DNA from 4 places in the Paenibacillus kandeliae genome. Region 3 is predicted to be linked to each of the others. Evidence: riboswitches for the same ligand, from Rfam matches in the RefSeq annotation. Region 3 holds a riboswitch; each other region holds the start of a gene.
What was found. A riboswitch is a leader RNA that binds a small molecule or an ion and turns the genes downstream of it on or off. The one in region 3 is predicted to bind thiamine pyrophosphate.
Positions count from the first base shown of each region.

Region 1: another riboswitch for thiamine pyrophosphate. It lies ahead of tenA (thiaminase II); the one in region 3 lies ahead of ABXR35_RS15035 (ABC transporter substrate-binding protein).
Region 2: another riboswitch for thiamine pyrophosphate. It lies ahead of ABXR35_RS09135 (thiamine phosphate synthase); the one in region 3 lies ahead of ABXR35_RS15035 (ABC transporter substrate-binding protein).
Region 4: another riboswitch for thiamine pyrophosphate. It lies ahead of thiM (hydroxyethylthiazole kinase); the one in region 3 lies ahead of ABXR35_RS15035 (ABC transporter substrate-binding protein).

Region 1 is NZ_JBFDUZ010000005.1:106,800-114,956, reverse strand. It holds gene ABXR35_RS20575 (S-layer homology domain-containing protein) at 1-1,507, shown strand, start outside; gene ABXR35_RS20570 (S-layer homology domain-containing protein) at 1,582-5,571, shown strand; TPP riboswitch at 5,697-5,799, shown strand; gene tenA (thiaminase II) at 5,930-6,616, shown strand; gene ABXR35_RS20560 (ECF transporter S component) at 6,613-7,209, shown strand; gene ABXR35_RS20555 (ABC transporter ATP-binding protein) at 7,193-8,157, shown strand, end outside.
Region 2 is NZ_JBFDUZ010000001.1:2,144,598-2,152,754, reverse strand. It holds gene ABXR35_RS09150 (DinB family protein) at 1-100, shown strand, start outside; gene ABXR35_RS09145 (serine/threonine protein kinase) at 344-1,846, shown strand; gene ABXR35_RS09140 (hypothetical protein) at 2,250-3,155, shown strand; TPP riboswitch at 3,377-3,484, shown strand; gene ABXR35_RS09135 (thiamine phosphate synthase) at 3,906-4,640, shown strand; gene thiO (glycine oxidase ThiO) at 4,630-5,829, shown strand; gene thiS (sulfur carrier protein ThiS) at 5,878-6,081, shown strand; gene ABXR35_RS09120 (thiazole synthase) at 6,083-6,850, shown strand; gene ABXR35_RS09115 (MoeB/ThiF family adenylyltransferase) at 6,847-8,157, shown strand, end outside.
Region 3 is NZ_JBFDUZ010000002.1:287,311-295,467, forward strand. It holds gene ABXR35_RS15020 (ABC transporter ATP-binding protein) at 1-10, opposite strand, end outside; gene ABXR35_RS15025 (ABC transporter permease) at 51-836, opposite strand; gene ABXR35_RS15030 (thiamine-binding protein) at 833-1,126, opposite strand; gene ABXR35_RS15035 (ABC transporter substrate-binding protein) at 1,143-2,198, opposite strand; TPP riboswitch at 2,293-2,401, opposite strand; gene ABXR35_RS15040 (pyridoxamine 5'-phosphate oxidase family protein) at 2,804-3,220, shown strand; gene ABXR35_RS15045 (Spo0E family sporulation regulatory protein-aspartic acid phosphatase) at 3,629-3,823, shown strand; gene ABXR35_RS15050 (hypothetical protein) at 3,801-3,983, shown strand; gene ABXR35_RS15055 (DUF8769 domain-containing protein) at 4,068-5,732, shown strand; gene ABXR35_RS15060 (bifunctional 2',3'-cyclic-nucleotide 2'-phosphodiesterase/3'-nucleotidase) at 6,200-8,157, shown strand, end outside.
Region 4 is NZ_JBFDUZ010000003.1:441,543-449,699, reverse strand. It holds gene ABXR35_RS18320 (DUF1129 family protein) at 1-166, opposite strand, end outside; gene ABXR35_RS18315 (alpha/beta hydrolase) at 647-1,477, shown strand; TPP riboswitch at 1,588-1,689, shown strand; gene thiM (hydroxyethylthiazole kinase) at 1,827-2,657, shown strand; gene thiD (bifunctional hydroxymethylpyrimidine kinase/phosphomethylpyrimidine kinase) at 2,659-3,468, shown strand; gene thiE (thiamine phosphate synthase) at 3,654-4,307, shown strand; gene ABXR35_RS18295 (helix-turn-helix domain-containing protein) at 4,523-5,803, shown strand; gene ABXR35_RS18290 (hypothetical protein) at 6,134-6,550, shown strand; gene ABXR35_RS18285 (hypothetical protein) at 6,619-7,437, shown strand; gene ABXR35_RS18280 (DoxX family protein) at 7,845-8,157, opposite strand, start outside.

The sequences.
Region 1 (8,157 bases), on a different contig from region 3:
TGGAGACGAATTAACCTATGGAACGGTAAGCTCGGATGTGTATGTGGCAGATGCGATGATTCGCCATTCCCGTCTGATCATTCATCCGAATGCTGCGGGACATACGCGTATTTCGGTTACAGCCCAAGATGCCAAAGGCAAGATGGCAGAAACCTCGTTTACGTATACCGTAGTTGCTTCCACGTATCAAGAAGAACCCAATCGGAATCCGCTAGTACTGTATACGCCGAGTGATCTGAATCTGCTGGCAGGGAATTCTTCCGATCCGCTGTCCCTTTCCAGCCTGTTTAGTGATCCAGATGGTGACTCGCTCAGCTACACGTATACGATTGATGATACGAATGTAGTGAGTGCATCCATGACAGAAGATCAGCTTGTATTATCTGGGCAACATGCCGGTACGGCACAGGTGACGATCAATGCTAGCGATGGTCGCGGCGGTACGGCGTATGTGCGCTTCCATGTACAGGTCCAACCAATCATACAGTTGAATCGCAAGCCAGAGGTTATACGCCAGATGGATAACCTGACATTAAGCGCCACACCAGACGTATATTCGATTAACCTTTCCGAGCTATTCCGTGATCCCGATGGTGATCCACTGGTCTATGATGCTTTGGTGACGATGCCATATATGCAGGCAACGATAGAGGGCGACAAGCTGAATTTGATGCCGATCAGCGAGGGAGAATTGACGGTGATTTTGCGTGCCTTTGATCCGCAGGGTACGTATGCAACCCAGATATTTAAGGTCAAGCTGACAGCTCCTAAATCGAACCATCTTCCGTCTATCCAACAAACGTTGGCTCCATTCAGCATCGGTTTGCTGGATCAACCGTTTACTATCGATCTGGCAACACTCTTTAGCGACGAGGACAATGACGTACTGAGCTATACCGCCACCAGCTCCGATTCGAGCGTCATGCAGACATCGATGAATGGCTCCATCCTGACGGCAACGCCTGTTGGTGCAGGAGAAACAACGTTGAATCTCACAGTCAATGATGGGCAAGGCGGGACGAATGTCCAGAGTGTAAACGTCTCGGTAGTGAAAAATGGACCGTTCATCTCGGAACTGGTATGGAAGGATGCGCAAAACCAAGCCATCGAGCTATACAATCCGACAACGACGCCGATTCATTACAGCGATCTGGTACTGAACATATCCACATCGCAAATGAACCGCACCTTCATACTGAATGATGCGCAAGCAGTCATACAATCGAAATCTACGCTCGTTGTGCAAGAAAATACCGGGAACGATCTGCTGAGCCAAGGTGATGTCTATTATGGTGACCTTGAGCTGAGCGATGTAGAAGAACCGGTTACACTCAAGCTATATTACAAAAATCAGCTGATGGATATTGCTACCTTCTCATCCGATCAAATGCTTCGCAGACAAGCACGTACCGCAGGCAATCCTGCTAGCTTTACCACCTCCGAGTGGACGATTACTTCCGGCGCAGACGATACGGATCTGGGTGTCTATGAACCGGCACAGCCATAAGCGTTATGCGTAGCTTTTGCATCTGTATCATCGACATATCCCATTTTCGGAAAAGAGAAAGGTAGGATCGGTTCATGAAAAAAAATAAAACCATTGCGCTGAAAGTGGCTGCGGCATTATTGGTTGCGATGCCGTCATTACCTATTCCGGCAGTCGTACAGGCAGCTCCGTCTGCACAACAGAGTATGCAATCCTCGGCGCAAATGCTCACCGATATTGGCGCACTATCCGCCGCACAACAAGAGCAGCTGCATCGCGCGTTTGCGGTCGGATTGATTCAGGGCTCGCCGGATGGACAGTTTCGTCCGCAGGCAGCATTGAGTCGTCAGGAGCTGGCATCCTTACTCGTTCAAGCACTGAACCTACCTGTGACAGCACAGCCAACCTCCTCATTCCGCGACGTTACGGCATCAGCATGGAGCTTGTCTGCCATCGAGGCAGTGAAGCAGGCAGGATTGATGCAGGGAGATCGCGACGGACGCTTCCGCCCGCAGGATTCGGTAACAGTGCAGGAATTGGTCGCACTGACTGTGCGTGTTTCACACACGGATTTGGAAGTGGATACGAGTACAACACTGCCTGATCTATGGAGCGGAGCAAGTGCATGGGCGGCTCCTTCGCTAATTGCCGCTTCTCAGCATGAGCTATTGAGCGAATATAGTGGCAAGCTACAGCCGAAAGCGGCTGTGAATCGTGTAGATGCGGCAAGTCTATTATTGTCGGCACTGTTTCCACAGCAGCGCATGTCTGCACTGCAAGCCGTATCGAATCAGCAGGTACAGATCAACGGAATCAGCTACGGATTGGGGCAGGATGTACAAGGTCTGCTGAATGAAAAGAATGCAGCAGCATTGAAGGGAGCGCAGCTGACCTTTGACACGAATGGACGCACCATCACCGCGATTCGCTCCTTGCATCTGAATGCGTCTGGTCAGCCAGCTGTAGCCGATGCTGCGGAATTCAGTGGCAATGTGAAGCTGGATGCAGGAGATACGGTCATTTATGGAGATATGACAATAGCTGGCGATTATATGTCTGTGCTACACGCACATATTCAGGGCAATCTAACGATTACCGAACGTGTGGCGAATGACTTTTATTCGGAAGGGCTTCAGGTGGAAGGCACAACCAATGTCAAAGGTGGAGATGATAACACCGTTGTATTCAACAGTGCAGTGCTGAACGATGTGAATGTGAGCAAGCAGGATGTTCATGTGGTTATGGATGCGAACTCGGTTGTATCTACCGTCAATGTGAATACAAATGCCAATATCGAGACTGGCTCGACCCTTCCGCTTGTGAATGTCACGAACGGTGCAAGTAGTGTACAACTGCAAGGAAATGTCAAGAATCTCAATGTGAGCAGTAGCCAAGCGACTCAGTTAACTGGAAACAGCTCTATTTCGCAGCTGACTGTGAGCGGTTCGGGATCACTGGCGCTAAATACAACAGGCACGGTACAAACCTTGCAGGTGACCCATCCGTCAGCACTGGTAAATGTAAGCTCTACGACGCAGGTGAGCAATCTGTCCTTGTCAAACGGCGTAGCGAGCAGCAATGTGACAGGGCTGTCGACGACAACTGGTTCGCCAGGCACAACGACAGGACCGACAAGCTCCAGTTCGTCCGGCTCTAGCAACCGGGCGCCAGTTTTGACAAGTTCGTTTCAAGAGATGGCTGCTACTGAGAAACGTGCAGATCGAATCATTGATCTGAATCGGTATTTTAGCGATCCCGATGGAGATACGCTGACTTACTCGGCATCCTCATCCAAATCGCTGATTGCCAAACCATCGATAAATGGCGGCGAGCTGTCCGTCAGCTTCCTATCCGCTGGAACAGCGACCATTACGGTTGCTGCCAATGATGGTAAAGGAAAACGCTCCAACACGACATTTAAGGTAACTGTAAATGGCAATCCAATCGTCACTAATGCGTCAGATCAGACGCTTACCTTGGAGCAGCCTGGCGTATCGTTGACATTGAGTGATTATTTTACTGATCCTGAGCAGGGAGCATTGACGTACAGCGTCATCGTTGATCAGCCGAATGTAGCGAAGCCAACGCTGAACAATAACGGTACGCTACAGCTTGACCCTTTGCAGGTAGGCAAAGCGAAAGTAACGGTAACAGCAAAGGATCATGCCGTAACCGATGACGGTACGCTTGGACAATCGACGATGACATTTCAGATCGAGGTATTGCCCGTTCCGAACCGTAAGCCCGTTGCTACTCCCTTGTTGCCAGTAACGGTAACGGTGCGCGGAGACGATGAAACGGTCGACCTGAGCGGTATATTTACCGATCCCGATGGCGATCCGCTCCAATTATCTGCTGCTTCAGTGGCTGCTGGCACTGCTAGTGCAACACTCAGCGGTACGCAACTGTCCGTTCATGCAGTGAAGGAAGGAACCACAACGATTGCGATTACGGCAAAGGATGGGCGCAGTGGTGAAATGGTAGTTGAATTGCTTGTTACCGTATTGCCCGCACCGAACCGCAGTCCGGTAGTTGCAGATACATCGCAAGCATTGACTCTGATTGTCGGACGCTCGGCAACCGATGTGGATCTGTCGAAGCTGTTCTCCGATCCAGATGAGGATGTACTAACCTATGAAGCGGTATCGTTGGATGTGTATGCGGTCCACACTTCGGTACATGCCAGCATGCTTAGCGTAACGCCGGGCATAGCAGGCATGACATCGATCAAGGTTTATGCACGCGATGGACGCGGCGGTGAGATTACTACCGATATTCCAGTAACGGTACTGGAAGAAGCTTCGATCTCATTCATTCCACAGCAAATTGTCAATTTGAACAAGCCACCGGTATGGTTTGGCTTGATGCCGTATTTGCAAAATATCGATCTAGATTCGATCAGTGTTACCGCCGATACGTATGATCATTCGATAGCAACCGTATCTGCCAAACAGGCGCGTATCCTGCTGACACCGATGCAGATTGGAGATACGACCGTTACGTTTGACGTATATGATCAATACGGTCGCCGCAATAGCTCCTCCTTTGCCTTGCAGGTTGTCAAAATCAATCATGCACCGACCGTTGCTGCTTCCATCTCGGAGCAGATACTAACGCCAGGTGTAACAAACGACCGTGATTACGATCTGAGTCAACTGTTCAATGATGAGGATGGAGACGCACTGACCTATACGTTGACTTCCAGCAATACGGATGTGGCAAATGCGTCGGTCAACGGCAATACCCTCACGCTCAAAGCAGGCACGATTAGCGGCGTGACAACTGTTACCCTTACAGCGGATGATGGGAATGGTGGAACGGTTCAATATACCCTCAATGTGCGTAATGCACTGCTGGTGAATACGTCAGTCATTACAGTGAATCTGAAATATGGTATGAATGCGATGGACTATGATCTGTCCGATTTATTCCCAGGACAGACCTCCTTCACAACGTACATGGGTACAGCAGATTCTACGTTTACAGGTCCTACAGCGCTGAATGGTTCGATGCTACAGCTCACTTCGCTACCTGTGATGCAGTGGGTGATTGGGGCGGATGGACGCGCTGTCGTATTCGTGGTGAAGCAGGACCCGATCACAACCAAGGATATGTACTTCTCGCAATATGTAGAGGGCTCCAATGGACGAATTGTGCTGCTGATGAATACAGTCTCCGCTGCAAGTAAAAATAAAGATTACAGTCTTACATTCTACAAATGGATGAAACAAACGAATACGATCAGCAGCGTTACCCTTCCGTTAGTGTACGATGGCACATCGCAAGGGATGAACTACATCGTAATCAACTCCACATTTTATGACTTTTTCGATATTACAGCAGCTTCGTATTACAATGACGAGGTAATGATCTATTCGCCAGCCGATTACAATCTGACTGGTGTCGTGCTCAAGCGTGGGAACACCGTGCTGGATGTGATCGGCGATCCTACTTCGCAAAATCAAATACTGCCAAACGGCGGCACGATTTTGCGTAAAGATGGCATCGGCTATGGATCGAATCAGTTCAATGTGTCTTATGAGTGGAATAAGTATCCGAAGGACACGTATCAATTTGTAAGATAAGCGTATGGACATCGGATCGCTAGGATATTGGCTTGACAGACAGAATCTCGCTGTGTAGAGTAAAAGGCAATTAAACAGTTCTGCATCAGATGCTTCGATAGGCACTGATGCAGGGCTCATAATCGAAAGACCACTAGGGGAGCCATATACTGGCTGAGACGGGATTGTCCCGGACCCTTGGAACCTGATCTAGTTCGTACTAGCGTAGGAAAGTGGAGACCGTGCAGGGATCAATGTGTTGATGCCGTTTATACTGCCGCTCCATTTGGGGCGGCTTTTTTGCGTATATTGGTCGATAGCGATCCATTTTCCGGTCAGGAGGTGCTTTCACACACTTCAGGCAGGGGAGAGATGAATCATGAGTTTTTCACAGGAGCTTCGTCAGGCGGCAGATCCGATTTTTGAGGCGATTTTTGATCATCCGTTTGTGCGGGGCATTGCAGAGGGTACATTGCAGCCGGAGCAGCTGGCGCATTATGTGAAGCAGGATTTTGAATATTTGAATGCGTTTATGCGCATCTATGGAACAGCGATTGCTAAGTGTGAGCGGCGCGAGGATATGGCGGTATTTAACGAGCAGATTTCGTTTGTGCTGCACAGCGAGATTCACCCGCATAACAACTTTTGCAAGGTGGCAGGTGTAGCATATGAAGATTTGCAAGGGTATCCGCTCGCTCCAGCCGCGCATCATTATATCCGCCATATGCTGACCGCTGCGCAGGAGGGCGATCTGGGCGATATTTTGGCGGTGCTGCTGCCTTGTCCATGGACGTACTGGGAAATTGGTGCACGGCTGTGGGAAGAAGTGAAGCCGGATCAGAGTCATCCCTTTTACGAATGGATCGACTTCTATGGCAATCGGACGGACAGCATTACAGCACGCTTTTGTCAGCGGCTGGATGAGCTGGCAGAGCAGACTACACCAGCGCATCGTGAGCGGATGAAGCAGCATTTTATACTGAGCTGTCAGTTTGAATATATGTTCTGGGATATGGCATATACCTTGCAGGATTGGCCAGTATCGTTGGAGGTGGCAACCGTATGAGCTGGAATTGGAAAATGAAAGAGGTTGTGCTGACCGTCATTTTATCCGTTGCCTGCGGCGTGATCTATCTCGGCTGGTCGACGCTATGGATTCCGATCTCGGCAGTAGTCGGTCCGGTTGGCGCAGGCTTTATGTTCGGCATCTGGGTGATCGCCAGCCCGATTGTGGCGTATATCATTCGCAAGCCGGGTGCAGCGCTAATCGCCGAGGTGGCGGCAGCGGCGGTGGAGATGCTGACTGGTAGTCATTTTGGATTGTCGGCGCTGTTGATCGGCGTATTTCAGGGGCTGGGTGCAGAGATCGCCTTTGCCATCTTTGGATATCGCACATTCAATGTGTGGACGATGATGCTGTCAGGTGCGCTGGCAGCGGTTGGCAGTATGGTGTACAGCGTGATCGCCAACGGATTCGGCTATTACACAACCACCATGTTCCTACTGACGCTGGGCATTCAGGTGATTAGCGGCATCATTCTCGGTGGTCTGCTTGCCAAGATGGTAGTCGAGGCACTCGGTCGTACTGGCGTGCTGGACTCGTACGAAATGATGAAATCGCGCCGCAGAAAAGGAAATGCTCATGGCATCGCATCCTGACGATCAAGAACTGTATGTCGGTTGCCGGGACATGTCGGTACGCTTTTACAATCGGGAGCAGCCGGTGCTGCATCAGCTGAATGTGAATATTATGCAGGGGGAAAAGGTATTGATTCTCGGACCTAGCGGCGGCGGTAAGTCTACGCTGTTGTGGGTGTTGGCAGGTATAATTCCAGAGCATCAGGAGGCGGAGTTGTCGGGAGATGTATTTCGTCAGCCTGCCTGCGGCGTAATGTTTCAGGACCCGGATTCGCAATTTTGTATGCTGAGGGTGGATGAGGAAATTGCGTTTAGTCTGGAAAATCGCTCTGTGCCGCGTGCCGAGATGGATCATATCATCGACGAGGTGATGCAGCGTGTTGGTCTGCGTGTGGATCGTCATACCTATATCGAGACGCTGTCTGGCGGTATGAAGCAACGCTTGGCACTTGCCTGTCTGCTGGCGCTGGAGCCGGAGGTGCTGTTCTTCGACGAGCCAACCGCGCAGCTTGATCCTGCCAGTCGTCGTGACATCTTCGCTCTGCTGGAAGGGCTGGGTCAGGAGAAGCGTCACACAATGATCGTGGTGGAGCATGTACTGGATGGCTGTGTGGAATGGATGGATCGAGTCATTCTGCTAGATGCACACGGACAACTGATCGCCGATGGTGCACCTGCACAGATCATGACACAGTACCGAACGCAGATGGAGGCAGCGGGTATCTGGCTGCCGCGTTTGTTTCCGTACCGCTGGGAAGACGTGTGTTCCAATCCCGCTCATCCACTAGCGCTAGAGCTGACAAGGCAGCTGGAATTTAGAATAAACAGCAACAGCGCTGATTCCCATCCCGTGAAGCGATCCAGCGAGGCTCCACTTTCGCAACCACGGCAAACTGACGTGACCAAGATGACAGCACCGATCCTGCAAACGCACAGACTGAACATCGGCTACGGTCGTCGTACGGTCAT
Region 2 (8,157 bases), on a different contig from region 3:
TACGGCACGTATGGTTATTGATAAGCTATGTGTCACGCATTTAGAGACGCATGTCAAACAAGTACAGCGCAACTGCGATGCTTTTGCGGCAGCGAAGTAATGAGGATCACCATAGCTATCTTTACTTTGATCATGACATCATTTATAATTCAGGTACATTAAATATGCAGCGGACAGGGAAAGCATCCCGTTTGAGTGAATGCCATAATGGCGTTTATTCGGCGGGATGCTTTTCTTTTTTTATACCCGCTTGAGGAGATCATCACTGTTCGCTGCCATAACTATAGACGAACTGTAAGGAGCTATACTATAGCTTTTTATAGGAGGGGAGATGTAGGTAGAAATGGTTTTTCCGACACGACTGCAACAAGGAATGATTGTGGAGCAGCGGTATCGTATTGAACAACGGATTGGTAGCGGTGGGATGAGTCATGTATATTTGGCACACGATTTGAAGCTGCCCGGCAAGCAGTGGGCGATCAAGGAGACGATATCGCTACCGTCCAAGTATCGCGAAGCGGCAGCTGAAGCACGGATGCTGACCACGCTGGTGCATCCTTTTTTACCGCGCATTGTAGATTATATTCAAAGTGATCCAGATGGCTATACTTATCTGGTGATGGATTATATTGATGGCGATACATTAGAGCATCGGTTCCACATGGAGCCGGATACGGTAAATGGCGATTTTATTACGCGCTGCGGTGATCAACTGCTGAATGTACTAGAATATTTGCATCAGCATAATCCCCCTATCGTATTTCGCGATATGAAGCCATCCAATGTAATGATTACGACTCAGGGTGAGATTCGTTTGATTGATTTTGGCATTGCTCGTACATTTAAGCCAGAAGAAAATCAGGATACAGTAAAGTTAGGCACGGTTGGTTTTGCTGCACCCGAGCAGTATGGTAGTGGACAGACCGATCACCGCTCTGATCTGTATGGTTTGGGAGCATTGCTGTTGTACTTGTCTACTGGGGGCAAATACAGTGAGTGGCATAGTGAGGTAGAAGCTGCAATTCGACATGATATAAAACCAGCTGTTGTACAAATATTGCGTCGCCTATTGCAATATAGTCCTGCCAACCGTTTTCAGTCGGCGCAAGAAGCAAGAACTGCGCTGCATCTTGCTATTGGGCATGTGAATGCTCGTCATAACGATGAATCTTCTTCCACCATACTGCAATGGAACAAGACGACACAGGTCATTGCACTGATCGGAGCGACATCAGGAACAGGAACGACTCATACAGCGGTCAGTATTGCTCATTATCTTGCCCGGATTGGGCATAAAGTCGCATTGGTCGAAATGAACAGCTATCCTGGCGCATTTGCCCGCATTCAGCAGGTGGCATTGCAGGGAATGGCTGAACAAGATAGGCTAGGCGAATCGCGACGGTTTGAGCTAGAAGGGGTAGATTACTGGCGTGAAGCGGCGCGAGCGGAAGTGGTGTCGCTGCTTAGTGGTAGCTATCATTTTCTTGTGCTAGATCTGGGCGGATATCGGCGCAATGATCGGTTAGAGGAGTTTTTACGTGCCGACTTGCCGCTTGTAGTCGGTTCTGGAGCGGAATGGAGGTATCAGGACATACTGAATATGGTTCAGGATTTGCGGCGGTATACACAGGAGAAGTGGCAATATTGTCTGCCACTCGCACAGGATGAAGCCGTACAACGATTGCAGAGAGAACTAGGAACTGATCATGTATATAGCTTGCCATGTCAGTCTGATCCGTTTGATCGGCAGCAAGACACCGATGAATTATTAGCTGCTCTTTTGCGCAATTACTTACCGTCTGTTCCGCGTAAAAAGCGTTTCCGATTCAGTCTTTCCCTGTTTTAAATTCGGTTTTGCCAAATTAGAATGTATAAAGTCGCAGATGCTTATAGAGCAGATAGGGTACATATGATTACTCCAGACTCGTTCTTTTATCACTTTGAAGCAATAGTAATATATTATAAGCTGTACTAAACGGCTATCTGCGACCTCAACCACACCTGTTCACTCTCTATTCGTAGCAAAGGTTAATGGATACGGGCCATCCGCAAACATTGTACAGCCACCGTTTCAGGGCTGCGATTATGAATCGCCATGTTACAAGGAACATTTGCACCGGCATATTGTTGTCGGTTGCGCCCTGATGTGCTGTCAGTCTGCTGCCTGTATACACACGAACGCACAAACAGGATCATAAACCGACTGCTTATGATCCCACGGATAGCCAGGGAGATAAGGGGGAGTGAATATGACGACGGTTATGTTTTGGAGTCCAGACAATGGACAAGGCAAAACGTCTGCGCATACAGTTATTACAGCTATTACAGCTGCATTGCAATACAGAGCACGTCTGCTTCTCTGCCATAACGATGAACGTGGACAAGGTGTGGAATATGGATTAAGTGCCGATTTGAGCCAGACAGCAGCAGACATCTGGAAGAACGGACCGGGCATTGATCGTCTACATTATTTACAGCAATCGGGCATTTTAAATGCAAGCAATGTAACGGATAATATGGTTCCACTTGTACGTGATCGTCTTCATTTGTTAGCAGGAACCAAGTACGGACATCATGATGCCAATCGCAATCCGGTATTTTGGAAAAATCTATTTCAGGCGGCAAGTCAGCATTATGATCTGGTGCTGATGGATGCTGGTTGTGGTGCAGATAAGCTTCCCTTGCTGCAACTGGCGGATCTAGTTGTAGTGAATTTGGGACAGAATCGGGAATCTCTGCATAACTTCTTTGCCAATCCGTTGTACGCGGACTGGGAATGGCGCTCATCGTGGATGCCAGTCATTGGTGCCTATCAGCCGAAAGGCAAGCTGACGGAGACCGAAATCAGCCGTCGCTTTGGATTGCAGCGTCAGTTGTATACACTAAATCATTGCCAGCCGCTACAGGATGCTTGGAATGTGCAGCGTTTGTTATCCTTTATGCGTAATCGTTTGGTTCTGGATTGGCCGGAGCAACAGCTAGGTCAATTTTTCAGACAATCCTTTTTGCTGACCTCTGGTATGTTGGAACAATTGGAACAGCAGGAAAATGCAGCTTTGCCGCAGCAAGCAGTACTGGCAGGCGAGCGTTCCACGATTCATCGAATTCGTCATCTAGCATTGAAGATGCCCTCTCTTGTATATTCTCCCGTCTGATGGAATGATAGCCGATATTGTGTGATCCGCACGCCAAGTGTACGCCGATAAAGCATAAGTACAGAATATAAAATGCACCGATGGTGCATTTACATAAATAAGCAACTATATGACATGAACTAAGCCGCAAGCCGATTGATAAAGGTAGATGTTATATTTATATTTGCTTTATTGAAATAGGTTTGCTAAGATGAAAATGTTTGAAACGACAATTGCATATCCATATGCACTAGGGGAGCCTATAGAGGCTGAGATGACAGCGAACTGCTGACGAACCCTTTGGACCTGATCTGGATCATACCAGCGTAGGGAAGTGGAAGAGCATACACGATATGAGAAAAATAAATAAGTATTCCGTGCTTTATATAGCATCAAGTATGGTAGGAATAGAGTGCATTATCATCTATTATATGGTGCGTTGTTATCATGTATTAGATCATGGATGTACCAGATCATGAGTGTATCAAATGATGATCACGATGATTCCATTCAATCATACAAATGATGTGTAGAGAAGCTGCTACATGGAATGACTTTTTCTATTTCACCTCATTCATCTGGTATTGCTCTGGGCAGCAGACAGATCACTGAATGTGTAGGTGTATCTCTATGTAGACCCTGTTTATTATATAATGATAAAATAAACAGCCACTTTCCAATAGGAAAGTGGCTTTTTTGCGTAACATTTGTCTTACTCAGCGCCTACGATCCATTACTCATACAAACGAATGATACAAAGAAGGTGACACAATGCAGCTGCATGTAGTTACACCCGGAACATTATCGCAGCAAGATATCATCCATATCAGCTCGCTTATTCATCCTCATGTTACAGCTATCCATATTCGTGAAAAAAGCTGGACACAGCAGCACATTCGGCAGACCGTGCAGCAGATGTTGCTACGAGGAATACCTGCGTCTAAGATCATGGTGAACAATCATCCAGAGTTGGTTGTGGAATTGGGTATCAAAGGTGTACATATGCCAGAGTTTGCACCCATGCCGACCTATAATAATTCCAGTGATCGTAGTGATCGCGTCCTGAGCGTTGGTGCGTTATCAGCGGGTCCTAATGAACCATCGTCAATGATCATCGGTCGTTCTGTCCACAGTGCTCAACGTGCAGTAGAAGCTGAGCAGGAAGGCTGTCATTACGCCATATTCGGTCATATTTACGCTACTAACTCCAAATTGGGGATGGAGCCGCGCGGTATAGAGGAACTGGCACAGGTCTGCTCAGCATTGCATATTCCGGTTATTGCCATTGGCGGCATTCAGCCACAGCATATTGCCGAGCTACGTAGCGCCGGAGTGGCTGGTATAGCAGTGATGTCCTCTATATTTACTGCTCACTCTCCGTTGGAGAGCGTTCAGCAATATGTAGCTGCTATTCAACATATAGGGACTGTACAAGCCGAACTTATACAGCCACCTGTTTCATTCGATACCCATACCAGCGGAGGGAGTGACATCCATGCGAAATAAAGGGAAGTACGATGTGATCGTTGTTGGTGCAGGTGCCATTGGTGCAGCCATTGCACTGGAATGCCAAAGTCGTGGAGCAAGCGTCGCCATAGTAGAAAAGCAACATCCAGCAGCAGGAGCTTCTGGTGCGGCGGGAGGAATGCTGGCAGCATCATCTGAGCATTTTGCCCATCCTGATTTACAGCGGCTTGCATTAAGCAGTCGTTCACTCTATCCAGCATTGGCACAGCGGTTGCATGATTGCACCGGAATCGATATTGGGCTTCGCAGTGAAGGATTTCTTTTACCAATTGAACATGCAGCCACTACTTCATCCAATTCTGAGCATATAAGTAGCGCCTATTCAGAGAGTGATGTATACAGTGAAACCAGTCAGCAGCAAGAATTGGAATGGTGGGATTCTCAACGTTTGGCTGTAGTCGAGCCGTATATACGGGCAGATCGAGGCATGATGTATAACCGTCATGAGATGCAGCTTATTCCGCGACTACTGACAGAAGCGCTGGTCGGAGCCGCCATTTCTACAGGAGTAGCAATGTATCGGGATCATGATGTGATTCGGTTGCTGCGTGAACCGGGACACCAAGGTATGGTGCGTGGTGTAGTGACCGATGACGCTGTATTATATGGCGAGCATGTAGTATTGGCTTCTGGTCTAGGTACAGCGCGACTATTAACGGCGGAACACTGGCGTTTACCTTTTATCCCAGTTAAAGGGGAACTGATTGAACTGCGTACACCTACACCTTGGCTGCACCATACGGTTTATGGTGAGCAGGTGTACTTGATTCCAAAGCATGGTCATCGCATTTGGGTTGGAGCTACCAGCAAACCGGGGCAGCGAGATACAACCTTTACAGCGGGAGCAGTGATGGAGTTGTTGATGAAAGGTCAGCGTTATATCCCACGACTTGCCGAGGGTGAATTATTACGCTGCTGGGCGGGTGTACGACCCGGAACACCGGACGAATTGCCATATCTCGGTGCTGTTCCGCAGATGCCCAGATTATGGATCGCCTCTGGACATTATCGCAATGGAATTCTGCTCGCTGCTGGAACAGCGAAATGGATGGCAGATGGTATAGCTGGACGTGGCAATGCTGCCATTCCAAGCTGCTTCCATCCCGAGCGTGCCTTGCATTCTTTAAAAGACATGAACACTCCATCTGTTCCTATTGCTACATCATGAACAAATATAGGGCAAACTAAAAATCGCCAACGAAAGGAAGACATGGCTATGGAGTTGATTATTAATGGGAATACACGAACATTTACCGAATCGCCAGGCACCGTACAGCAATTGCTAACCATTCTACAATTGCAGGAGAAGATGGTCATTGTCGAGCATAATGAACAGATTTTGCAAAAGCAGGATCATGGGCAGGCTCAGTTAGAAGCAGGCGATAAGCTGGAGATTGTACATTTTGTAGGAGGTGGCTAATATGTTGAATATTGGACAGCATCAATTCTCATCCCGCCTATTGCTAGGCACTGGTAAATTTAGCAATCTGGATATACAGACGCAGGCAGTAGAAGCTTCAGGCACAGAAGTATTAACCTTTGCCGTCCGACGTTTGAATTTGGAACGACCAGATGAACCGAATATTTTGGAACGGTTAGATTTGAAAAGGTACAAGCTACTGCCCAATACTGCGGGTGCTCACACAGCGGAAGAAGCGGTGCGTATCGCCCGTCTCGCCAGAGCATCTGGATTGTGTGATATGATAAAGGTTGAAGTCATCGGCAATGACGCATTGATTTTACCAGACCCGTTGGAAACGTTTAAAGCCTGCGAAATCTTGCTGGCGGATGGGTTTACGGTACTGCCATACATTTCTGATGATTATATGCTGGCAAAAAGGCTGCAACAGCTCGGTGTACATGCTGTCATGCCAGGAGCATCACCGATTGGCTCTGGACGCGGGATTCTCAATCCGTCTTCGTTGGAATGGATTATTGGCGATGCGACTGTGCCTGTGATCGTGGATGCGGGTATTCGTTCCCCTGGCGATGCAGCGCGTGCGATGGAGCTGGGTGCTGATGCCGTACTGCTCAATACAGCGGTATCTGGTGCAACTGATCCGGTACGTATGGCAAATGCCATGCGATTGGCTGTGGAAGCTGGTCGATTGGGCAGAGAAGCAGGCATGATTCCGGTACGGCAGTACGCAGTGGCAAGCAGCCCTGCAGAAGGGATGATTACGACTTGAGTCGAGACGATAAACGAAATATGCAGCAGTCTGCTGCTTCATTGGATCAACAGGATGAGCGTCAACAAGCTGAATCCGATCTACCACAGCATATAGCGAAGGACAATCCGCAAGCTGCATCGGATCTATCGGAGCGCATAGTGGAAGACAAGCAGGAAGTTGCTCACGATCTACTGGAGCATACAGTAGAGGACGAGCAGCAAAAGGCTGCCGCAGCCCTCTATCAGGCAGAATCCGATGAACAAAGACAACAGGAACAAGAACAGGATATCGAGCCGCCAGTATCCTCACCTGTGGCTGATACACATCAACGTTACTCACGGCAGGAGTTGTTTACACCACTTGGACGGGAAGGTCAGCAGCAATTGCTGCAATCAACCGTGCTCATTATTGGTGCTGGCGCACTGGGTTCCAGCTCTGCCGAGACATTGGTACGTGCGGGTGTAGGACGCGTGATCATTGCTGACCGCGATTATGTGGAGTGGAGCAATTTGCAGCGTCAGCAGCTATTTACCGAGCAGGATGCTGCACATCGTGTCCCTAAAGCGATTGCGGCTCGTGATCGTCTTCGACAGATCAACTCCACGGTACAGATTGAAGCACATATCGCTGATGTGACAGCGGATGAGATCGAGGAATGGGTGGACGGCGTTGATCTGATTATGGATGCGACCGACAATTTTGAGACTCGTCTGCTGATCAATGACATTTCGCAAAAGCACCGTATTCCGTGGATTTATGGCGGTTGTGTGGGAAGTTACGGAATTACCTTTACCATTGTTCCTGGTGTAACGCCGTGTCTACAATGCTTGATGGAATCGGCACCGCTTGGCGGGGATACTTGTGATACGTCGGGTATTATTCCACCAGCTGTGCAAATGGTTGTTGCCCATCAAACCACCGAAGCGTTAAAGCTGCTCAGTGGGCATAGCGAGCAGTTGCGGGGAACACTATTGTCATTTGATTTGTGGCGCAATGAGCAGGTTTCGATCAAAATGAATAGTGCTCGTCGTACCGGCTGTCCATCATGTGGAGAGCATCCGACCTATCCGCATTTAAGTCATGAAGGACAGAGTAAAAGTGAAGTGTTATGCGGACGCGATACGGTACAGATTCGTCCCGCACAGCGACAACAGCTTGATCTCCCACAGACGGCTCGTCGCTTGAGAGGGCAGTCAGAGCATGACGTGACCGTAAATCCATTTCTGTTGTCGATGACACTGCATGAGGGGAGACGAATGGTCGTCTTTCAGGATGGTAGGGTGATGGTGCATGGTACAAAAGATATTGCCGAAGCACGAACGATA
Region 3 (8,157 bases):
GCTTTGACATAGGGATGGAATTCGGTTGACCTGCGTTCAGTATATTGTCGTTATCCACGCTCATTTCCTCCCTGCTCCTGCGGTCGTTGCCAGCGGATGCACCATCTCTCCAGCAGAACAATGATGGAGAACATGAGCAGACTGAGCAGCACCACAATCATAATGGCGACAAACATTCGATCGGTACGGAAAGCAGACTTTTGCAGCAGCATATAATAGCCTAACCCTTGATCACTACTGATCCATTCCGCGATAATCGCGCCCATAATGCTATACGTCGCAGCGATGCGTAATCCCGAAAAGACGGCAGGCAGACTGTATGGCAATTCCAATTTCCAGAAGATCTGACTGCGAGAAGCGCCGATCATTTGCATATAGTTTAGCATGGTGCGATCCGTACCGGCTAATCCGCCCAGCGCGGCAACCGTAATGGGGAAAAAGCACACCAGCACAATAACGATCAGTTTGGACAACATGCCAAAGCCGAACCAGATAATAAGCAGCGGTCCAAGCGCAATAATCGGAATATTTTGACTTAAAATAAGCAGCGGATATAAGGCACGCCGCAGAAATGGAATATAATGCAGCACGCCTGCTACGATAAGCCCTGTTGCCGTACCGATGGCAAAGCCCGATAAAGTCAGCTTGAGCGTCGCCCACGTATGACCGAGCAGCCGATCATAGCTATTCTCCGCTTCGTGTGCAATTTGTAGCGGAGCAGGCAGAATCCAATCTTCAATACCAAACAGCGACGTCGCTGCTTGCCAGAGCAACAGTAACAAAACGACCGCCCCTAAGGGCGGCCATATGCCTTTCCACCATTCACGTACCGTCATGCGCGGTATTTCTCCGTCAGACCGTCCATGCTGATGCCGGTTGGATTATGGGCAATTTTGATCTGGGAAATGATGCTGGGGCTGCCCTTCTCGACGAGTGCTTCGTGCATCCGGCGCACGATGTCCAGCAACTCCTCCAATTCGCCTTCCATCGTCGTTTCGAGTGGATGTACTTCATATTGCACACCGGAGGACTGAATCACTTCAATCGCGGCATCCACATAGTCGTAGGAATCTTCGCCGGGTTGTGTTTTGGGAATAACCTGAATACTGAGCAATGTTTTGGACATGGAATCTTCCTCCTTATTATTTGGATGTAGTGCTTTGCTCGGTCGTTGCCGAAGCAGACGGTAAGAAGTCATTGGTAAATGCTTTGCTGGCATCCAGCGGCTGGTCGAGCAGCTTCTGTTTGTACATCCAGTCGGCATAGCCGGTCCAGACGGATTCTTTTTGCAGACCCCATTGGGAAGCGTCATCCTGATAGCGTGGCGACAGCCATTTCTGGCTTGCTTTGACTAGCTCTGGATCAAGATCGGGAACCGCCTTGATCAGAATATCGGCAGCCTTGTCAGGATTAGCAATGGCGTACTCATAGCCTTTGGCTGTAGCGGATAGGAACGCTTTGACCAATTCAGGATCGTTTTTGATTTCATTTTCGTTCGTTACGATCACTGGGGTGTAGTAGTCGAGATTGGGCGAGTAGTCCTTCACATACAGCATATCCAGTGGCTCGCCGCGCAGCTCGGCTTCGATCCCTGTCCAGCCGTAGAAGATCCATGCAAAATCAATTCCTTTTTTTACAGCTGTAAAATAATCGGCATCACCGATATTGACACTTTTCACCTTGCTGACATCACCACCGTCAGTGTCCATGATCGATTTCATCACTGCTTCCTCAACCGGAGAACCCCATGCGCCATAGGATTTGCCTTCCATATCCTTAGGCGACTTGATGCCGCGATCCACCGGAGCAGCAAAGCCAGACGTATTATGCTGAATGACAGCTGCGATGGATACGAGCGGCACATCCTGCACACGCGCCTGTGTCACGCTCTCCTGATAGCTAATGCCAAACGGCACCTGACCAGAGGCAACCATTGTATCCGCACCGCCTTGACCAGGCTGGATAATCTTCACATTCAAACCAGCATCCTTGTAATAGCCCATCTCCTGAGCGACATACAGACCGGTATGGTTCGTATTTGGCGTCCAATCCAGTACAACCTGTACATCTTTTAGCGCTGTTCCGTTGTCTGTGCTGCCACTGCTATTCTGACTATCGCTGCTGCGTTGTCCGCAGGCAGTCATGATCAGCAGTAGAGTCAGTAGGATCAACAGACCTGCTTTTTTGCGTAATGTCATCATGTTTCGGTAAGACTCCCCTCTATAAATCCTGCTTAAAATATAAAAAAAGCGCCCCGGACTGGGACGACATAGGTGCATATATGGAGTAGACATACATGGCATGCTTCACTTCCTACGCTGGCATTATCCAGATCAGGTATAAGGGTCTGTATGATGGACATACACTCTCAGCCGGCTCCCCAGCTCCCCTAGATATTTATGCGCTTTTTCTAGCTGTAATTATAGACGAGCCGCGGATAACTGTCCAGCAGGTCAGCCGCGAGCACAGTAACGAATATACTAAGCACGCGCATGGGTAACTGGCGGCATGTATCCTTCCGCTGCTGAACAAGTATTCCTGTGAGATAGAGATGGAGATGACCTTTCCAGAGACGGTGGCATTCGACAAGTCCATTTTCAAAAACAAGGTGTAACAGGTTCACTGCCAGCTACACCGGGTATGTATGAAAGGAAGTATTTTTTTAACCATAAACGGATAACATTTGTATATATCCGTTGTCATAGGACGAATGAACCTGAGCGATCAGGATAAATGTCCGTGATAGGAGCAGTATCTGCAAGAGCCAAATAACTATGTCCCGATACGCGAAAGGAGCTTGATTATGAGTACATCCACCGAAGAACAAGCAATCGTCAAAGCCCTGTCCAACAATCCGTTTTGTGCATTTGGTACGGTAGAGGACAACAAGCCTAAAGTTCGTTATATGGCGCTTTACAATGAAGGACTGAATATCCATCTGGCAACGGACCGCAAAACCCATAAAGTCGAAGAACTAGAGCAAAACCCGAATTGCTACCTGTTGCTCGGTTACGAAAAAGGCGGCAACAATGAAGTAGTTGAAGTGCAAGCTACAGCTACCGTATCCGACAATGCAGAGCTGAAGCAACGGGTCTGGAAGGACAACTTTACGCAATGGTTCTCAGGACCAGATGATCCAGATTATGTAGTGCTGGATATTAAACCACAAACCATCGAATATACCGATCAGGACGGCAACAAACAAACCTGGCAGGGCTAATCCTGCCGGTTGCGCCTGAGTCTACGACATGAGATAGGTACGTCTGTCGTATTTTGTTACACAGGTGAATCCCCGTCGTAATGGGCATTCGTAAAATCCGGTGACGAATTTTGTAAATTTCTATCGTGAAATACAAAATTCCAAACCGGATTTTTTGTCATTTTTTGTTTCCAAAATAAGGATAAAATAGGTACTGTAGGAACTTGAAACATAACACGAAATTAAGGTATAACCAATATAATACTAACAATTTAATATAAACGACTAAGATATATAGAACACCTATAGAGGAAGCAGCATTCGTTCGCAAATCAAACCATACTATAGCGGGAGATAACGAAGGAAACTATGCCCGTAACTAGATAGACTGTGCAGGTTGGAAGGGATATTTTACGGGAGGTGTTTTCCTTGGACCTGGAAAAGATTGAGCAGCAAATTGAGCAGGAGCGCCGCATTCTAAACCAGATGGCAGCCGAGCACGGTATCCGAGATCACCGGGTCATCGACCAGTCCGAGCAGCTGGATCGCATTCTGGATTCTTATTTGCAATGCAAGCAGCGTAAAGGGAAGGAGACGGCTCATGAATGGAATAAAAATTGCTGATTCTACCGCCGCTATCTCTGGTGGCAGGATCTTGAAATCAAACGCCGATTGGCAGCTTTTTGCCGATAGGGCGTTTTTTGTTGTGCGCATCAAGATAGGCACAACCGCAAGGGCTGCAAGGAGGCAACCGTCATGGCATTACGCTGCGGTTTATGACTGAAAACAAGTTTATTGCACACGCATGAAGGGAGCATCATACTGTGAACAATACATACTGGCAAGCTGCGAAAGGATGATCCGTGAGATGACAAAAGGGAGCAACAACATACATGCCTTATCGCCGGATAAGCAGTTTTTGATCCGGCAAGCGATGCAAGAGCTGGACAGACGATATGATCAGCAGGTAGGCATGGTCTGGGGTGAAGGAGAGCATCACGATACACGCGAAAGTGGTCACTATGCGCTTGGTTTACTGCTGCGTGGTGAGGAAGAAGACATTCAGAGGGCGAGCCGTATCATCGACTGTGTGCTGGATACGCAGCTGACCGAGCGAGGTGAGATTTATGAAGGTACGTTCCGGGCAGCACCAGAGCTACAAGCACCGCCATCTGGGCATACCGCTTGGGGAACCTTTTCACCGGGGTATGGATATGCTCAGCAAGATGCGCTTGCTGAAGTGTACCGCCGGTTTGTGCAGTATGCCCAGCTAGAGGGACGTTCGGATATAGAGGCGGGATTTCGACGGGCTATCGATGAGGTATTTCCACGCGTATGGGAGAGCTTTGATCCGAATTGGCGCGAGTTTATTGCATGTACTTTTGCGGTCATTTTGGAGCATTTTGAAGATTGGTTGCCTGTGGAGCAGGTGGCACGAATGGATGAGGCGATGCAGCGTGCAGTAACAACCTCGCTAGAGCGATATATTTCGCAATCCATCCCGACCAATACGAATATCGAGTTAATGCACCTGTTTATCGCCCATTATTACGGTCATCGCTATGAGCGGCTAGACTGGATCAATCATGTAGAGCAGGGTGCTGCGGCACTGCTGAACGATTATATGGAGCTGCATTCCTTTGCGGAGTTTAATTCTAGTACGTATTATGGCGTTGATCTGACCGTGCTGGGTATGTGGAGGAAGTACGGACGGAGTGATTCGTTTCGCATGATCGGATTACAGCTAGAGCACGGGCTGTGGGAGGATATTGGCGAATTTTACAGCCCTACTATGGAAAATATATGCGGACCGTTTGCACGCAGCTATGAGAATGAGATTACTGGTCACAGCTCCATCGGTGTGCTGCTCTATCTGGCGCTTGGGGAATCGCATCATCATCTGACGGGCATCAATTGCGAGACGAGTCATGATCTACTTATCGCGCTAGTGGGGGTGGATGTACCGAAAGCTGTGCTGCATCAGCTGCGACAGACGCAAGAGGAGCGTTTCGCATATCGTCAATTTAAGGAGCTGTGCGAGCGTGATCTGCCGGGGCATAACCGACATGTGTGTACAGCGAAGGCATGGCTATCACCGCGGCTGATGATCGGGGGAATGACGGGTAGCTACAATACGAATGGGCAGATGCACCATGCGACCGCACATTGGTTGGATGAGCAGGGACAGCGATATTCGCTGCGCATGGTACGGCGCGAGGTAGGACAGAGTTGGAATACGCATCTGCGCGGGATGGCATTTCAGGTGGAGACAGAGGCGCGGAATCTGGATATTGTGGCTCACTTGGATGCCAATGTACCGATAGAGCTGGTCTTTGAGATTGAAGGAGCGAACCTGCAGCAAATGCAGATCACAGCAGATCGCTGGCAGTTACCGGGTCTGATCATTCAGGTGGATGCGCAGGCGCCACAGCCGCAGCTGGTGCAGTATGGTCAGCGGGCGGAGATTGTGTATCCCGTCCAGCAGGGGGAACAGAGCTGGAAGCAGATGCAATTTCGCTTGTATTTTATGTAAAATAAAGCGTCTCTTTTCGCTTGATATAGGAAAGGAGACGCATATAAGGCAGGAATATCATGGTGGAAAAGGGGATTTGTGCTACATATACGAATGCTCGATCAGTAAATCAACGTAGATGTGATTATTGATTTGGATAAAATATAGAGCAATATAGCAGGTTTTATGACAACATATGATACATTAACAACGATTTGCGTTTAATTTTTACAAAAACATTAAAAAAAGCTTAAATTATACTTCAATTATGTCAATCAATAGTATACAATGCTATCATGTAACAGGGCATACGGTCTTGCGTCGACTTTCATTTTACCATCGGTCAATACTTAATGGGAAGAGACTTCCTATTCATTCTGGTTCATACATAACTCGGCTCCGGCTGAACCGCGCATTACCGACCGTTGTTGAAAGCGATATATCAAGCCTATACCCGTGCTCAATTTATGTGGGAGGGGTTTTGTATTTTGAAACTGGGGAAAAAGACGATTCGCAATGCGGTTAGCGCATTTGTGGCATTACAGCTGTTTGCCGTTACGGCGATTCCGGTATTCGCAGCGGACGCAACAGGCAACGCGGTAGTGAAGATTCGACTGATGGAAACGACGGACATTCATACGAACGTAGTCAACTATGACTATTATTCCGACAAACCGACGGACGAGTACGGTTATGCGAAGACAGCAACGCTGATCAAGGCTGCACGTGATGAAGCGAAGAACAGCGTTCTGATCGACAACGGCGATCTGCTGCAAGGCACACCGCTGGGCGATTATATGGCGAAGATCAACCCGCTCAAAGACGGTGAAGTGCATCCGGTCTACAAAGCGATGAACCAATTCGGCTACGATGCAGGTAACTACGGTAACCATGAGTTCAACTATGGTCTCGATTTCCTTGCCAAAGCGGTCAAAGGCGCGAACTTCCCTTATGTGAACGCCAATATCTATGTCGATGACGGCACAGGCAAAGGCGAGAAAAACTACTTTACCCCATACCTGATTCTCGACAAAAAAGTAACCGACGAGAGCGGTGCTACCCATGATCTGAAAGTGGGCGTGATCGGCTTCGTACCACCGCAAATTATGCAGTGGGACAGCGCGAACCTGAACGGCAAAGTAGTCGTGAAGGATATCGTAGAAACCGCCAACAAATTTATCCCGCAAATGAAAGCGGAAGGCGCGGACATCATTATTGCTGTCCCTCACTCCGGCTTTGAAGATATTCCACAAACCGAGCTAATGGAAAACTCGGTATTGTACCTGAGCAAAGTACCTGACATCGACGCGATCATGTTTGGTCATGCACACAAAGTATTCCCGAGCAGCGATTTTGCCGGTAAAACAGGCGTTGATCTGGAAAAAGGTACAATCAACGGTGTTCCATCCGTAGAGCCAGGCTTCTGGGGTGACCACCTCGGTATCATTGATCTGGAGCTGACTCAAAACGGCGATGATTGGAATGTAACTAGCTCCAAAGTAGAAGCACGTCCAATCTACGACAAAACAACCAAAACCGCGCTTGTACAGGCAGATCAAAGTGTAGTTGATGCTGTGTACACTGAGCATGAAGAAACACTGGATTATATCCGTGGTCCGGTTGGAACGACAACATCCCGCATTACCAGCTATTTTGCACTGGTGAAGGATGACCCGTCGATCCAGATCGTAACCAATGCACAGAAATGGTACCTGGAGCAAAAGCTACAGGGAACCGACTATGAAGGTCTGCCAATTCTATCTGCAGGAGCACCATTCAAAGCTGGTGGACGTTCCGGTGCAACGTACTACACCGACATTCCTGCCGGTACCATCGCGATCAAAAACGTATCCGATCTGTATGTGTACCCGAATACGGTATATGCGGTGAAAGTGAACGGCGCAGAAGTGAAGAACTGGCTGGAATGGTCCGCAGGGCAATTCAATCAGATTGATCCATCCAAGTCCGGTGAGCAAGCGCTGATCAATATGGACTTCCCAACGTACAACTTTGACGTGATTGACGGCGTAACATATCAAATCGATGTAACTCAGCCTGCTAAGTATGATGGCAAAGGCAATGTCGTGAATGAATCCGCTAACCGGATCGTCAATCTGCAATACAACGGCAAGCCGATTGATCCAAACCAAGAATTCATCGTAGCAACCAATAACTATCGCGCATCCTCGTCCAAGCTGGCGAACCCGGATGGCAAACGCATCGTACTGGCTGCTCCAGATGAGAACCGTCAGGTTATCATCGACTATATCCGTGAAAACAAAACGATCAACCCAACCGCTGACGGTAACTGGTCGTTTGCACCAATCAAAGGCAATGCGGATGTAACGTTTAACACATCTCCAAATGCACAAACTGCTCTGACTACAACCAAATCGGCAGTAGCTGCTACTGGCGAAGCAATCACGTATGAAGGCGACGCAGCAGA
Region 4 (8,157 bases), on a different contig from region 3:
CCAGCAGATGCTGTCCCATTTCCAGCAGCAGCTCCTCGCCGGACTGGCGCTCGATCCGAGCATCACGAACATACACGATCACATCATCGTAATAGTTTAGATTCTCCTGATTGAGTTGATCCCGGATCACATTGATGTCTTTAACCAAATGACGCACTGTACTCATAGCTGTTCCTCCATTTCTCAATCGTTTCATGATATTGAAACCGCCTGTCATCCAAAGGCGAACCTCATGGAATCATATGCGGATCATACCTGTTATGCAGGATATGTATATTCACTATTACCCGGAATTACGCCTATCGGTCATATCAGATTGGCACATACGAATGCCGATGGACACATCGCAGGTAGAGCGCTTGCAGCCCTTCGTACCCACATAGATTTAGAACCCGGAAATCACTATTTTGCCACACTTTCGCTAGATTGACAATTCACTCGGCAGAATGATATTATAGGAACTAAGAATAAAACTCACTAAACTTATCGGAATTATTTAATTTTAAATAAAAACTCGTATTCTTGCGCTTTCAGGAAGACAGCAGAGTATAGGGTATAGGGTGATAGAGGTAATACAGACGAAAAGATACGGGACGCTGAGCAAGCCCAGCCCCTATAGCAACCATACAGACAAGGAGGAATTACCATGGAACGGAATATTACGATTCGTCATCATGATGTAGATCTGGCAGCTAGCATCCATTACCCTGCGCAGGAGCACAAAGCGGAAGGCAAGGGGAAAGGGCGAACACCGCTAGTTGTGATCTGTCATGGGTTTATCGGCAGTCGCATCGGTACAGATCGGCTGTTTGTAAACAGTGCGCGTGAGCTGGCATCAGACGGATACATGGTTGTTCGTTTCGACTATGCCGGTTGCGGCGAGAGCGGCGGTCAATATGGGCAGCAGGGTATTGAGTCCATGGTGGAGCAGACGCGTACCGTATTGGATTATGTCGTCAACTGCAATGATATTGATCCTACGCGTGTAACGCTGCTGGGTCATAGTCTGGGTGGCGCGGTAGCGCTGCTGACTGCGGTTCGTGATCGCCGCGTCAATCATCTGGTGCTCTGGTCGGCGGTTGGTCATCCATTTAACGATATTGTCAAAATTGTCGGTCGCGAAACGTATGAGCAGGCGGTGATCGAAGGGGAAGCAGATCATCAGAGCTATACATTTACACCGGTTTATTTTGAATCGCTAGGCAATTTTCAACCATTTCAGGAAGCGCGCCGCTTTACAGGCGATGTGCTAGTCGTACATGGTACGGGCGATGATGTGATTCCGGTTGATTATTCGTTCCTATACCAAAAGGAGTTTTGGACGCGCACGGAGGGTCGCTGCGATAAGCAGATTATTTTCCAAGCGGATCATACGTATTCTTCTGGTCCACATCGGCGCGAGCTGCTGGATCATACGCGTCAATGGCTTGCCGAGCGCGAAGCCGCACAGACGCAGTGGCAGCACTGGATGATCTGAGCATCTCAGCTGCTAGTGATAGGCACGCTCACTTTGCCAAATGCGCATGAGCATGATATGGTAAACGTGCAACAACTGTCACACGAACTAAGTAAAACTGCATATCCTATACATTTCACTAGGGGAGCCTAACGGCTGAGACGGAAGATGATTCTGGACCCTTGGAACCTGATCTGGATGATACCAGCGGAGGGAAGTGGAACATCGATTCGTTCATGCAATAGGCAGCCATTGGCATCAAGAGATGGCGGTTTCTGGTGAAAGGATACGACCCACCTGTCTCCTCGGAGAACACGGTGGGTTTTTTTGCGTTTATTTTCATTGTAAAACATTTGAAGGAGGAACGATCATGTCTTTTTTGCGAACGGTACGGGAGCGTCAGCCGCTTGTTCACAATATTACCAATGTTGTCGTTACGAACTTTACTGCGAATGGATTGCTGGCACTAGGCGCTTCGCCATTTATGGCATTTGCACATGAGGAAGTGGAGGATGTGGCAGCGATGGCGGGGGCAGTCATGCTGAATATCGGGACGCTTGATCCCTATGTGGTACAGTCGATTCTACTGGCGGGCAAAGCGGCGAATCATGCGGGTGTACCCGTCGTATTCGACCCAGTAGGTGCGGGAGCAACGCCATATCGTACTGCTTCTGCACAGCAGATCACCGAAGAGGTACGCGTTGATATACTCCGCGGCAATGTGGCGGAGGTGGCAAACGTTGTCGGAGAAGCATGGCAGATCAAAGGTGTGGATGCAGGCGGTGGAGATGGGGATCGAGTACAGCTTGCGACCCGTGCGGCGCGTCAGTTGAACTGCATCGTAGTGATTACAGGTGCAGAGGATCTAGTGACGGACGGGGAACAGGTATACAGCATTGCCAACGGTCATCCGCTACTGACACAAGTGACGGGCGCAGGCTGCCTGCTTAGCTCGGTGGTGGCTGCTTTTGCTGCGGTGACGGATGGCAGTCGGATGCAATGGCTGCAAGCATCGGTTGAAGCGTTGACTGTTTACGGCGTAGCTGCGGAGCTGGCGGCGGAGAATGCTGGACAGCGCGGAACAGGCAGTTTTCAGATGGAACTGTTGAACGCATTAAATACGGTTACGCCAGAGCAAGTACAGCAGCGGGCGCGTATGTCTCAGCTACATTCCATAGATGGAACAGAAAGGGGAGCATAGGATGCGTATATATCAGGCATTAACGATTGCTGGCTCGGATAGCGGCGGCGGGGCAGGGATTCAGGCAGATTTGAAAACCTTTCAAGAGCTAGGCGTGTATGGCATGTCCGTGCTGACTGCGGTGACCGCGCAAAATACTGCCGGTGTGCAGGGCGTATATCCCGTCGAGCGTGAGGGCGTGATTACTCAGCTGCATTCCATCGGGGATGATCTACAACCGGATGCGGTAAAGACCGGCATGCTGTTCAGCGCCGAGATTATTCGCGAAGTGGCAACAGCGGTACGACAGTATCAATGGAGCAAGCTGATCATTGACCCAGTCATGGTGGCAAAAGGCGGCTCGGTGCTGCTGCAACAACAGGCGATCCAAGCGCTGATTCAGGAGCTGTTGCCATTGGCAGCAGTTATTACGCCCAATGTACCCGAGGCGGAGCTATTGACCGGCAATACGATACGTACACTGAGCGAGCGTGAACAGGCGGCACGGCAGCTTGTACAGATGGGTGCTCGCGCCGCGGTGATCAAGGGCGGGCATGATACATCCACTACGCAGGCAGTGGATGTACTATTCGACGGCACACACTTCCATTATGTAGAGCGTCCGCGTGTGAACACTCCGCACACCCACGGAACCGGCTGCACCTATTCAGCAGCTATGACTGCCGAACTTGCCAAAGGCAGCGGATTACTGGAAGCCGTACAAACCGCCAAAGCCTTCGTACACGCAGCGATTGAAGACGGGCTTGGCATCGGCTCGGTACACGGACCAACCAATCATTTTGCTTATCGAAAAAGGGGTGCTTTGCGATGAGTCAGCAACCATCTTCTCATGAAGCGAACGATCATCTCGCGTCGCCAACAGGCGAACCACATGCACATCGGAACATAACTGCCAATGATACGCCTACACAAAGGGATCCAGTACCAAGCCAATCGCCGACGATCACTCCCTCCTATTTTGGCATCGCTATCCCCTCCACAGGCACAGCAGCACGTATGGATTGGATACGTGAGCGTTTGCCGCTCTACCTTGTGATGGGCAGTATGAATTGCAGCCAATCGCCAGAGCATGTGTTGGAACAGGCAATTGCTGGCGGGATTACTATATTTCAATATCGGGAAAAGGGGACACAGGCGCTGCAAGGTTCGGCATATGTAGAGTTGGCACGACGCTTGCAGAAGATTTGCCGACAACATCAGGTGCCATTTATCGTGAATGACGATCTAGAGCTAGCGTTGGAGCTGGATGCGGATGGGCTGCATGTAGGGCAGGATGACGATCCTGCAGCATGGATTCGTCATCGTCTCGGTCCTGACAAAATCGTTGGCGTATCCGCTCATTCGCTCACCGAAGCTAGCCGTGCTATCGCTGCGGGAGCCGACTATCTTGGCATCGGTCCGATCTATCCAACCACATCCAAAGACGATGCGCAGCCAGTGCGCGGTACAGAAGTCATTCAGCAATTGCGTCGCTCTGGGTTGAATATCCCACTGGTCGGCATCGGTGGAATTCATGACCAGAATGCCGCGCCAGTACTGACGGACGGTGCAGATGGAGTAGCTGTTATCTCTGCTATTGCTGCGGCGAATGAACCGTCGACAGCAGCACGTCATTTGAAAAAAGTGATAAAGGAGCACTTGCCTTCCTGAAAGCCGCTCCGACAATTAGCGGTGGAAGGTGGTTCCGCATCATTTGAGTTGCTGTGTGCATTTGCCTATAATGGGATTGAAAATCTCTTGTGTCTGCTAGAGCCGCAGTTGATGCACTTGCAGTAGCGTACTGCCGGCTCGTTCTATTAGACAAAAGCATAAAACCATCCACACAGGAGCACAGACTCACGCGATGTCGGAAGGAGCAACCTTGTATGTTAAAGGAACGAATACAATACCTCTGCGACAAGAAGCAGATGTCCCGCAAAGAGCTGACCGACGGATTGGTGACACAGGCGCACTTTTCTAATATCCTCGCTGGTCGCTATCCATTGCCTGATGATCTGGCGGAAGCCATCGCTCAGCGGCTTGGCGTGGAGACGGAATATATTGCACAGACCGACAATACCGAGCAGCCGATTCTAGAACAAGCCGAGCGGATTTTGAATATGCTGACAGCGCAGGCATCGTCCATTACCGAGCAGAGTGTAAACGAGCTACCGGATCGACATCCTGCGCTAACGATTGAGCTAACGACCGCGCTAATGAAGGCGACTTACTATCAGCAGTTCAATGATCAGGATGCGTATCATTATCTACATCAGTCGTATTTGAACATTTATCTGGAGCAGTTTGGGCGTCCCGATACGCTCCATTTGCCAGCACCGCTTCAGCAAGCGCTTCTCTTTTATAAAATCCAGAATTTTCGCGCGCTAGGTCAATATTATGATGTGTTGCATCAATTGGACATATGGCTACCGTTATTGGAACAGGGAAGCGAATTGTGGTTGACCGCGCAGCACATTCGTGTGGAAGCATATATACATACTCGGCAATTGGAGCAAGCCAAACATTCTTTTGAAAAGATTACATTACACATCTATGAACAACGCATGTTCTATCGTTTATCCGGTTTATATGTGCTGTATAGCGGCTATTGCTATTCCATGGAATGGACGCAGGAGGCATTGACCGCACTGGCAATGGCGGAGGCACATCTCGTGCATGCGCAGCACCAGAGTGATATGCTGAGTACGATCATGAACAATCGCATCGTGATACTGACCCGTAGTGGAGAGCTGTCGCAGGCAGAGCAGGAGCTGGTTCGCTTTCGGAGTATGGTGCAGATGCAGCCGGAAGACATTCAACAGCAGTGGGAGCCGATGCTGCTCATCTATGATTGCGAAATCGCTTGGAGTCGCAAGGAATGGAGCAAGCTGGTGAATCTGCTAGATCGGCTGCGCGCCTACATGTTGACGACGGATCAGCAGATGGCGCTGCTCTTTTATGAAAGTCAGCTGTCGTTATCTATGGGGGAAAATGAGTCGTTTGTAGAACAGGCGCTGCAATGCTTGCCATATTTTGAACAGATGCGGCAGCAGGATCGTCTGGGCGTGCTATATGAAGGATTAGCTACAGGCGCGGAGGAACAGCGGCGGTACAAGGATGCAGCGCTGTATTATCGCAAGCTTGTGTATTTGCTGCGTCACGCTTGACGGAGGAAGACAAAATGAGCAAAATATGTTCCTTGAACAACCCGCATGTTGACTGAAAGTAGCAATATATATGCTATGTTCTCTCATCTAAATGACCAAATCGCACCATTTATTTGTAGAAAAGCGTCCATTCAACGCCAATAGTATACATTTCGACGTACTCAAGCAGGCATTTTGCCTGCTTTTTTGTATGTTCCCAAACGTATTGTAGCCGTCGAAGGCTCTTTTTATAATAAAAGTAAGCCATATGAATCCATGTATACAGCAGCTTTTCATCTCTCTTCTTATGCTTGAGCAAATCATAATTCCACTTCAAGGAGCGTGTCATCCATGATGAAATTTTTCAAAAAGAAATCAGAATCCACCGACCGATTGCAGCAGGCAGATCAAGCGTTGAACAAAGGCTTGAGTGGCATGTTGATCAAAGGGCTAGTTCCCAAAGAACACCGTCAGCACATGAATGCCGGATTGGAAGCCGCCAAACAGATGCAAGTCGCATCGTCCGGTCAAGCAGCCATTACAGCGATGGCAACTGTCGTATCCGTCCAAGATACCGGCAAACTGGTCAATTTTGATCCTATCGTTGTGTTAACACTGCAAGTCATCGAAAATAACGGTGCTCGCTATTCCCATACGATGGAGACACTCGTTTCCAAAATGCAAATCCCACGTCCCGGCGATGTGATCGGTCTCGGCACGCATCCTGCGTATCCCACTTCATTTATGTATATGGGACTGCTTGACTGAGTAAAGGAAGGATACCCTCCATTGCAACGACGAACAATCAAATTCAACTGTGAAATGAGGAATCAATAATGATTAAAATTCTGACAACAACGGGTATACTATGCTTATTGGCAGTCCTGTTCCTGCCGATGTATGCCAACTTCACTGGCGGAGACATCTCTTCTATTATAGATACAGCGTGGTACCGACCATTAATCTATATCGGGTTTGCATTGGTATTTATCCCGTCTATTCTAAGCACGGTGTTCAGTCTGCGGACAGTCAAATCTGGCGAATCGGCAGTTGGTCTAATTCGTCAGGTACAGCAAACGGGTACGTATATCAATGAACAGCCACAGCTACAGATTGAAGTAATGGTCACACGACGTGGACAACAGCCATACCCAGCATCGTTCAAAGCCGTCATCCCACAAACATCAATTCCGCAATTCCAGCCGGGCAGCGTTATTCCACTACTGGTGTCTGCCAAGCATCCATCGCAGGTCGGTCTAGATCGCAACGGTCAGGTATCGCAGCAGGATATGCAGTCTTTGCTCAATGAGCAGATGATGCGGCAGGGCGTAGCCCCAGAAATGATGGAGATTGCGCGTCATGGTGAACAGCTGTATGCCAAAGTATTGGACGTTGTGCCGCTAGGCAGCAGTCAACCGGGCAAGCTGTCCTTAGCATTAACCCTGAGTCTGACCACGACAACTGGCGAGACGCGTACCATCCGCACGCAAAAGGACATTTTTGAAAGCAGTCTGCCACAGGTGCAGCAAGGGCATATTATCCGCGTCATGTACTCCACGAAATATCCAGATGACGTTGCCCTGATGCTGCAAACGGGCGAGCAGGATATACAGCGTGCGTTTGGCGGAACGAATGGAACGACGAATAGAGGATAAGGGACGTATATGTACAGGTTACGACGACAAATGATCTATCATCCATCGTTAGAAGTTTCGTATTCGCTGTCATCCCAAACGCAATCATGTGAGCGATCCATACAAACGTAGCTCAATAGATCAATAGCTCAATAACAGTAATCTATTCCGCAGATTTATCTCATACTTCTATCCTCAACACATATTTTCACAAGTCCATCCATTCAGCAGCCTGTACATCTACCTAAGCATTGATACATCTATCTTCCATTATGAAAATCTCATACGAAAAAACAGCCAGCTCTCTCTATGCGACATATCCGCATAAACGAGACTGGCTGTTGTGCATATTCCGATTGCAATGCTGTGCATGATCTGCGAGTCATACCACCAGCATTACGGTAATTCAGCTTAGGGAACTGATTGACTTAGGCTGCGCTGTGCTTCGGTGTATTCGGTGTTCCATTATCCGGCTTCGGTTGACGTTTGAACACATGTGCTCTCAGATAAGGCAGTACCCAACGATCCAGACCGATTTTACCAGCATTGGCACCAGCGACGACGATGAAGATTTCAAGCAGAATCAGGTACGGGTTCGTGCTGATCGTACCCGAGAACAGGAAGGCAAAGTTCATCACCATACCCATCAGAGCCGCTACCGTTGTGAATGTACCAAGGATCAAGCCAAGACCGACAAGGAACTCACCAACCGGTACGAGGACGTTGAACAATCCAACATTG